4 regions of the Lysinibacillus sp. NPDC097195 genome follow, and region 1 is predicted to be linked to each of the others. Evidence: riboswitches for the same ligand, from Rfam matches in the RefSeq annotation. Region 1 holds a riboswitch; each other region holds the start of a gene.

Evidence for each region. A riboswitch is a leader RNA that binds a small molecule or an ion and turns the genes downstream of it on or off. The one in region 1 is predicted to bind S-adenosylmethionine.
Region 2: it holds a riboswitch for S-adenosylmethionine, as region 1 does, so the genes downstream of both, metK (methionine adenosyltransferase) here and ACIQXI_RS14735 (methionine ABC transporter ATP-binding protein) in region 1, are expected to answer to the same signal.
Region 3: it holds a riboswitch for S-adenosylmethionine, as region 1 does, so the genes downstream of both, ACIQXI_RS16330 (O-acetylhomoserine aminocarboxypropyltransferase/cysteine synthase family protein) here and ACIQXI_RS14735 (methionine ABC transporter ATP-binding protein) in region 1, are expected to answer to the same signal.
Region 4: it holds a riboswitch for S-adenosylmethionine, as region 1 does, so the genes downstream of both, ACIQXI_RS19150 (cyclase family protein) here and ACIQXI_RS14735 (methionine ABC transporter ATP-binding protein) in region 1, are expected to answer to the same signal.

The regions. Positions count from the first base shown of each region.
Region 1 is NZ_JBIWDP010000002.1:255,817-258,020, reverse strand. It holds gene ACIQXI_RS14735 (methionine ABC transporter ATP-binding protein) at 1-901, opposite strand, end outside; SAM riboswitch class I at 987-1,091, opposite strand; gene ACIQXI_RS14730 (thioredoxin family protein) at 1,147-1,458, opposite strand; gene ACIQXI_RS14725 (toprim domain-containing protein) at 1,473-1,814, opposite strand; gene gcvH (glycine cleavage system protein GcvH) at 2,030-2,204, opposite strand, start outside.
Region 2 is NZ_JBIWDP010000001.1:20,392-22,595, forward strand. It holds gene pckA (phosphoenolpyruvate carboxykinase (ATP)) at 1-632, opposite strand, end outside; SAM riboswitch class I at 834-951, shown strand; gene metK (methionine adenosyltransferase) at 1,207-2,204, shown strand, end outside.
Region 3 is NZ_JBIWDP010000003.1:227,601-229,804, forward strand. It holds gene ACIQXI_RS16330 (O-acetylhomoserine aminocarboxypropyltransferase/cysteine synthase family protein) at 1-854, opposite strand, end outside; SAM riboswitch class I at 969-1,083, opposite strand; gene ACIQXI_RS16335 (glycerol-3-phosphate acyltransferase) at 1,242-1,883, shown strand; gene scpC (succinyl-CoA:acetate CoA-transferase ScpC) at 2,121-2,204, opposite strand, start outside.
Region 4 is NZ_JBIWDP010000005.1:177,393-179,596, reverse strand. It holds gene ACIQXI_RS19155 (DedA family protein) at 1-580, shown strand, start outside; gene ACIQXI_RS19150 (cyclase family protein) at 622-1,359, opposite strand; SAM riboswitch class I at 1,591-1,692, opposite strand; gene ACIQXI_RS19145 (DUF1540 domain-containing protein) at 2,090-2,204, shown strand, end outside.

The sequences.
Region 1 (2,204 bases):
GCGAAATATTGCCATGGACAATACTTATTTCTACATCAAACTGCTTCACTAAATGTGATATAACCGGCTGTTCTGTTTTTTCACCTACAAAAACAAGCTTCACAAGTTGTCCTGTCGGATAATTTATTCTTAGCTGTGCCACTGTCTCCTGCGTTTCCTTATTATCGGTAATTTGAGAAACGAATTTTTTCGTAATGGCTGCCTGCGGAGCTTGGAACACCTGCAATACTTCACCGCGCTCTACTATTTCCCCAGCTTCCATTACCGCCACACGATGACAAATTTTGCGGATAACATGCATTTCATGGGTAATTAACACAATAGTTAAGCCTAAACGCTCGTTAATATCAACCAGAAGATCAAGAATCGCATCCGTTGTTTCAGGATCCAGTGCTGATGTCGCTTCATCACATAATAATACTTCTGGATTATTAGCAAGCGCTCGTGCTATCCCAACACGTTGCTTTTGACCACCTGATAGCTGTGAAGGATACGCCTTGTCACGACCTTCTAATCCAACAAGTGCAATAAGCTCTTTGACGCGTGCCTCTCGCTCTTTCTTTGCAACCCCTGCAATTTCTAACGGGAAGGCTATGTTTTCTGCAACAGTTCTAGACCAAAGTAAGTTAAAATGTTGGAAAATCATACTTACTTTTTGTCTGGCATCACGTAACTTTTGACCTCTAATAGAAGAAAATTCTTGGTTGTTAACTTTCACGGTACCTGTTGTTGGCTTTTCTAAACCGTTTAATAAACGAATCATCGTACTTTTACCAGCGCCACTATAGCCGATAATGCCAAAAATTTCACCTTTGTTTATCGTAAGATTGACATCTTTGACAGCAGTTAATTCGCCATTTGCGGTTTTGTATTTCTTCGTTATATTTTGCAGCTGTATCATAGCGAATACTCCTTTTCTTATATAAAAAACCCCTTCACTCATGGACAAGTAGAAGGGGTCACGTACTTTTATACGCTAAACCGTTCTCTCATCTTTCAAAGATAAATCTTTGAGTGATTTGGCACCTTTTCACATACGTGATGGTTGCCGGGCTTCATAGGGCACTTCCCTCCGCCACTCTTTATAAGAGTTCGATATATTTAATGTTTTTTAATATATTTGTTACTTTACCACGCTAGCAAAGTTCAGTCAATTGATTTTTTTAACAATTCGTATAAAAATGGTACGGATTGAAAAGCATACACTTTTTCGCTCACTTTACCGCCATCACTAACGAGTAAACAAGGGACACTTTCGATTTGATAATCATAAGCGATTTGCTCTAAAAAATTAATATTTGCCTTGCCGATTTGAAGCTGTGGCAATAACTGGTCAATAATATCCATCATTTTGGATGCGACGGCACATGTTCCGCACATCGGTGTATATAAATAAAAGGCAGTTTTTTCACCAGACTTTACAGCCGTTTCCCACTGCTCTTTTGTCCATTCTTCCATTGTTTCACGCAACCTTATAAAATATATTCATTATGGATGGAAAAATGCGCGCGCAATAAAATTGTTGCAAGCACTTTCCTCGGTGTTGTTTCTACTTCTTTATAAGTAGGCATTGTCCGTAGATGCTCCGCCTCTGGATAATGTCTGTCCATTAATGCTCGGAGTTTATCTCCAGATGCATCTGCGTCAAAAAATGTATATAGCTCACAGCCCTCATATGGGTCGAGTAATTCTTCTAGCTGATGCACACCAATTGTTCCATTCGTACAAAGTATTGTAACATCTTCACTCAAAATAGGTTCAATTTGAAGCTTATCCGAACGGCCTTCCACGATTAAACATTTCCCTTCGAACATCACGCCACCCCCATTTAGACAGTTATCTTACTATGCTAAGACCTACATGTTTGCAGCTTTGCCATTTGGACAATATTACTATTCATTATACCGGCTAGGCACTAAAATATTTAGCTCTCTAAATACTTAAATCGTTTACTAGCTGAATAAAACGAACCGATTATATAATAAAAAACGCCGGTATGTTGTCCGACGTTTTTCTATTATAGGCTTGTTTATTCTGCAATTAATTCTTCGTATTGTTCTGCAGTCATAAGGTTTTCAATCTCTGATGCATCAGCAGGCTCGACTACGATCATCCATGCTTTTTCATATGGTGATTCATTTACGAACTCTGGGCTATCTTCTAAGTCTGCATTTACTTCCACTACAGTACCTGAAATTGGTGCG
Region 2 (2,204 bases), on a different contig from region 1:
TGTTGAGGTAATAGGTAGTTCATAATACCGAAAATAGATTTTTTCATTTCACCAGCGTATTCAGTGCCACCGATTAAGATAATTTTCTTTTCAAGTGATACAATGATGAATGTTTCAGAAGCTGTACCATCAACAGCTGGATCAGCTTTAAAGTTAGGAGCTGAGATAACTGTGAAGTCAGCCACATGAGAAGCTAATTCTTCTTTAGTTGGACGGATAAATAATTGATGGGCGAAAAGATTGTGCCATGCATATTCATTGATTACTTGGATGCTTAATTGTGAATCTTTGTCAGCACCTGCAAAGCCTTTGAATACGAATAATTCGTCACGTTCTTTTAAGTATTTAACTACTTTTACATATAAGTTATCAAACACTTCGGAAGAAATTGGTTGGTTTACTTTTCCCCAGTCAATTTGATCTTTTGTGCTTTCTTCTTCTACCGTATATTTATCTTTAGGTGAACGACCAGTGTATTTGCCAGTTTCTGCACGAACTGCGCCATCTACTGTTAACATAGCCTCACCACGAGATGTAGCTTTTTCCGCTAATTGTGGTACTGAAAGTTGAACGTTAATGTTCCCGCCGTTTAATAATTCCTTCAGTTCGTTTGCAATTTCTACTGAATTCATCGATTAAATACCATCCTTTTTTATAATATTCCCTCGTTATGAAGGAGTTTTTCTTAATTTCAAAAATAGTATAACACAATTGCCTTAATAATCTATACTAATTCAAAAATTATTTTCGAGTTTTGAATACTTTTCTGCAAAATGTCATAAAATAATTGACAACGTTCGACCTTTTACGTAAGATGGGAAATTGAACGGATACTCTTATCCCGAGCTGGTGGAGGGTCAGGCCCTGTGAAACCCGGCAACCTGCATGAACTATTCACGACATGCGCTGGTGCCAACCTGATGCAAGGGGATAACCCTTGAACGATAAGAGTGAAAGGTTATGAAGTCATTATTCCTTTCCTCATGTACAGTACGTGAGAAAAGGATTTTTTTTATTTTCATAATGAATGTAAAGGTAAGTATATACAATTCTTTCCTTATTATAATGACGGATCTTTCGAAATCCTCATGTTAAAAGCAACAACGGCTTGGAAGTTCAATCCTTTAGGAGCGAACTTGACATGGGTAATGAGTACCGTATTCATTTCGCAAATGTTATTTGTAAGAGTAATAGGAGGAAAACTAAATGACAAACCGTCGATTGTTTACATCAGAAAGCGTAACAGAAGGACATCCAGACAAAATTTGTGACCAAATTTCGGATGCAATTTTAGATGCTATTTTAAAGGAAGATCCAAATGCACGTGTAGCGTGTGAAACAACTGTCACAACTGGATTAGTATTAGTAGCAGGGGAAATTACTACTTCTACTTATGTAGATATTAAAGGTATTGTGCGTGATACTGTAGCAGAAATCGGCTATACACGCGGCAAATACGGCTTTGATGCTGAAAACTTAGCAGTACTAGTAGCAATTGGTGAACAATCACCGGATATTGCTCAAGGTGTGGACCAAGCTTTAGAAGCACGTGAAGGCTCAATGACAGATGCAGATATCGAAGCAATTGGCGCAGGTGACCAAGGGTTAATGTTTGGTTACGCATGTAATGAAACACCTGAATTAATGCCTTTACCAATTAGTTTAGCGCATAAATTAGCACGTCGTTTAACAGAAGTACGTAAATCAGGTGAATTAGCATATTTACGTCCAGATGGTAAAACACAAGTGACAATCGAGTATGATGAAAATAACATTCCAGTTCGTGTGGATACAATTGTTATTTCGACGCAACATGATGAAGAAGCAACTCTAGAGCAAATTCAAGCAGATTTAAAAGCATTCGTCATTGCACCAGTAGTACCTAATGAATTATTAGATGCTGAAACGAAATATTTCATTAACCCAACTGGCCGTTTTGTTATTGGTGGTCCAAAAGGGGATGCTGGACTAACTGGTCGTAAAATCATCGTGGATACATACGGTGGTTATGCGCGCCATGGTGGTGGTGCCTTCTCAGGTAAGGACGCTACAAAAGTAGACCGTTCAGCTGCTTATGCAGCACGTTATGTGGCGAAAAATATCGTTGCTGCTGGTTTAGCAGAACGTGCTGAAGTACAGCTTGCTTATGCAATTGGTGTAGCACAACCAGTATCCATTGCTGTTGATACATTTGGTACTGGTAA
Region 3 (2,204 bases), on a different contig from region 1:
AAACCTTGCAATAAGTTAAATGCAGCATCTGCACTTAATGTTGGTCCAAAGTCACGAAGTAATTGTACACGCAGTTTTGTGGCAAATGCAGCCGCTGCAGTATCAATTCCGTAACGTAAACCATGATAAGACGCATCTGGCTCTGTAAAACCAGGGAATCTTCCCTGAGTCCAATCAAATTTCCCAGCATCTACAACGATGCCACCTAACGTGGTACCATGACCGCCAATCCATTTTGTTGCTGAATGTACAACGATATCTGCACCGAAATCGATTGGTGTTGCTCCGTATGGTGAAGCAAATGTGCTATCAATTATTAACGGCAAACCATTGTCATGCGCAATTGTTGCTACTGCTTCAACATCCAGCACTTTTAAACTCGGGTTGCCATAAATTTCAGCGAACACTGCTTTTGTATTCTCATTGATTGCTGAACGGAAATTTTCAGGATTCGTTTCATCTACGAAAATCGTTTTAATACCGTAGTTTGGTAGTGTATTTGCTAATAAGTTATATGTGCCTCCGTATAAAGAGCTTGCTGCTACGATTTCATCCCCTGCTCCTGCAAGATTTAAAATAGAAAATGCGATTGCTGCTGCACCTGATGAAAGTGCTACTGCTGCTGTACCACCTTCTAATAAAGCGACGCGTTTTTCAAATACATCTACAGTCGGGTTTGTAATACGTGTATAAATATTACCCGCTTCTTCTAATGCGAAAAGACGTTGCGCATGAGCAGTGTCTTTAAATACGAAAGCTGTTGAACGATACACTGGTACTGTTCGAGAACCTGTCACTGGGTCAGGCTCTTGACCACCGTGTAATAGTAATGTTTCTGGTTTGAAATTCGACATGTTTTCTTCCTCCTTAGTGGTTTTGACGATGGTACCGGAGATGAGGAGGATTTATGTGTAGAAAACAAAAACCCTCTTCAGTTAAGAAGAGGGTTGCGGTTGCAAGTTTTCCTCCCCTTATCTGCCAGATCCAAGTAAGAATCTGTAGGAATTAGCACCTTAGCAAGTTCGTCACTCACTGGTTGCCGGGCATCATAGGGCCTATTCCCTCCGCCGCTCTTGATAAGAGTATGTGATTCAATTTCCATCGTTGTTACACAGTATAAACATAGACTTTTTTTCTGTCAACAGTAAAAATTATTTTTTTCTGAAACTTCTGTCTGCTCCATTACGTAATAAGAGCACATATACTATATTAAACTTATAAATTGAAAGGAGCATTTGTTAATGGAAAAAGCCATGATATTTTTTATTATGATTGTTATTGGTTATTTAATTGGCTGCATTCATGGCTCTAAAGTGGCACAATTTTTATCAGGTGTAGATTTAAAAAAGGCTGGGCATGGCAATGCCGGTGCCTCCAATGCAACCCTATCGCTCGGCTGGAAATACGGGGTTTTAGTAGCAGTAATTGATATTGGTAAAGGGGTCCTTGCCGTACTCTGTGCCCTCAACTACCTTGCCACACATGCCTCAAACTATACTGATATACAAATGTGGCTCTTAATTTATACAATGGCTGCTAGTGTTATTTTAGGTCATAATTTCCCTTTTCATATGGGCTTCAAAGGTGGCAAAGGGACAGCATCCATTATTGGCATTTTACTTGCCGTCGATTGGAAAGTCGCGTTAATTGCACTTATATTATTTGTTATTTTATCTTTACTAACAAACTATTTAATCATTGGAGTGCTTGAGTTTTATCTTGCTTTTTGTATGGCGACCTATTTATGGATACCTGGCATTGGCCCAACTATTATTTCAATTCTACTGTTATGCTTAGCACTCATCTTGCATATCGAAAATATCAAAAGGCTACTCAATGGTACCGAACCGAAAGTAACATCTGCCTTTAAAAAATCGTTATGAATTAAGATGGGTGCCAGGCACTAAAACAATTTCCATGCTAGGCATGTATTTATGACCTCCAGTAAAAATCCACGTAGACTCCAGCTTAGAACGCACGCAACGTAAGCGCAGACACCTTGCGCGTTAGCGAGGGTTGCGGCTTACTATGTGCCCGCGGAAAGCATCGCCGTAGTGGACAACAAACGCATAACAAAAAGAGTTAGATTGATAGCACTCAATCTAACTCTTTTTAATATATTATTTAGCAAACGATGGATCTAGCATTGTACCGTTCTTCGCTAAATTCACATGCCAAGAAAGTGCTTTTTCTAAAATATGTGG
Region 4 (2,204 bases), on a different contig from region 1:
ATCTCTAATTGAACATTACGGGTATTTTGGCATTATACTGATACTAGTTGGAGGGATTGTCGGGTTGCCACTTCCTGACGAAATTTTTTTAACTTACATAGGATACTGTGTTTATCGTGAAAACTTAGAACATATTCCGACATTAATAAGTGCTGCTGTGGGCGCTGCGGGGGGCATTACACTTAGCTATTATATAGGCTATCGTTTTGGCTTACCGTTATTACAAAAATATGGACCTAAAATTCATATAACTACGCAAAAAATAGATTATACTAGAAAATTATTTAATAAAATTGGTCCTGTGCTGTTACTAATTGGCTTCTTTATTCCAGGTATACGGCATATCACAGCCTATATTGCTGCTATTAACAATTATCCTTATAAAAAATTTGCTGTCTACGCCTATGCCGGTGCTATCATCTGGACATTTACCTTCATTACGTTAGGGATAGTATTAGGAAATAAATGGCGCTATGTTGGCTTGTATTTATCTCAATACAGCCTGTATGCAATACTACTGTTTATAGTCCTACTGGTTATTGTTTACTTAATAATTAAAAAAAGAAATACGATGAAATAAAAAGGTCTGCTTCATTTGGAAGCAGACCTTATTGTTTATAATTAAGGCAAAATAGCAAATGAGCGCACAGGGAAACCAGATGCTTTCTCTGGCTTTGCCACAATATTAAAAATAACAGCTCCTTTTGTAGGTAGCTTATCTAAGTTGGTCATTAATTCAATTTGATATGTATCCTGATCTAATACAAAGTATTCGCCATCTAACTTGCCATTTTTGCGAAAATCAGCCGCTGAATCCGTGTCAAAAGTTTCGTGGCCGATAGCACTTATTTTCCGTTTTGAAAATAAAAATTGTAATGCTTCTAATCCCCAACCTGGAATATGGTTATGACCATCTTTGTCTTTATTACTGAATAAATCCTTGTCAGGCCAACGTTTACTCCAATCTGTACGCAGTGCAACAAACGTCCCTGCTGCTATTTCTCCATGCTCCGCCTCGAAATCTAAAATATCTTGTACGCTTAATGTGAAGTCATGATTCGCTTCAGCTTCCTTGGATTTATCAATGACAATAAGAGGAAGAACAAGTTCTTTTAATGCTAATTCGTCTAAATAACGAGTATCCCGAACGAAATGAATCGGTGGGTCGATATGTGTGCCATATTGCCCCGGAAACGTAAATTGTTGTGCGAGGAAGCCGTCATCATGAGTAAATAACGTTTCAAATTTTGCATCCTCAAACATGAAGAAGTGGGGTGAGTTAGGGCCGAATGTGTGTGTTAAGTCGATCCATTGTTTAGATTTTAATAGTTGTAATGCTTGTAAAAGTTCATTTGACATGATAAATCCCTGCTTTCTTTATTAGTAGTGGTGAAACAATTCCATCATGCAATACGAACAGCAAGAGGTACACCATGGCGAACGCCTACTTTGAGCACCGAGCTGCTTCCTTTACTATGCTCTGTTTTTCCGCTGTAGTCGCCGCCGCTCCATTACGCTCGTGATGATAGTTCAAAAACAAAAAAAGAGCCCTACTTGTAGAAGAGGACTCTAATGCTACTGAAGTCTGTCTTCTCATCTTTTTGCGAATATCGCCAATTGGAATTAGCACCATGCCTAAGACTGGTTGCTGAGACTTCGTAGGGCCAATCCCTCCATCTCTCTTGATAAGAAAAAATATATAAATATTCAGAAATATTAATAAGAAATACTTTAGCATAATTTAAAATAGTTTACAAGTTCGATAGGAGTGCATGGTTATAAAAATTACAACTCGGATATAGATTGCGATATAACTGGATTCTCTCATATTTTACGTTATAGTTTTTTGTTCTTTCAAAACGAGGCATAAGCTAATTTGATGTATAAATTTAGTCGTACATATCAAATAAGATAAAAAAACAGCAAATTAATACAAAGTTTTTGAGAAAACAAATAATTCAGATAATATAGTTTTTTTGTATTATTTTCAAATGGATAGTTAAATAACACTGATTTATCTCTTGATTATTGAATTGTTTTATATGATTATTTAGAATTATTATAAATAGATTTGAGGGGGTGTGATACGATGGCACAACAGATTCTATGTGAAGTCAATAACTGCACGTATTGGGGTTCAGGAAATAAATGTACTGCAGAGGCTATTTTCGTTGTTAGTCAAAACGGTCAGCGTGCATCCAATA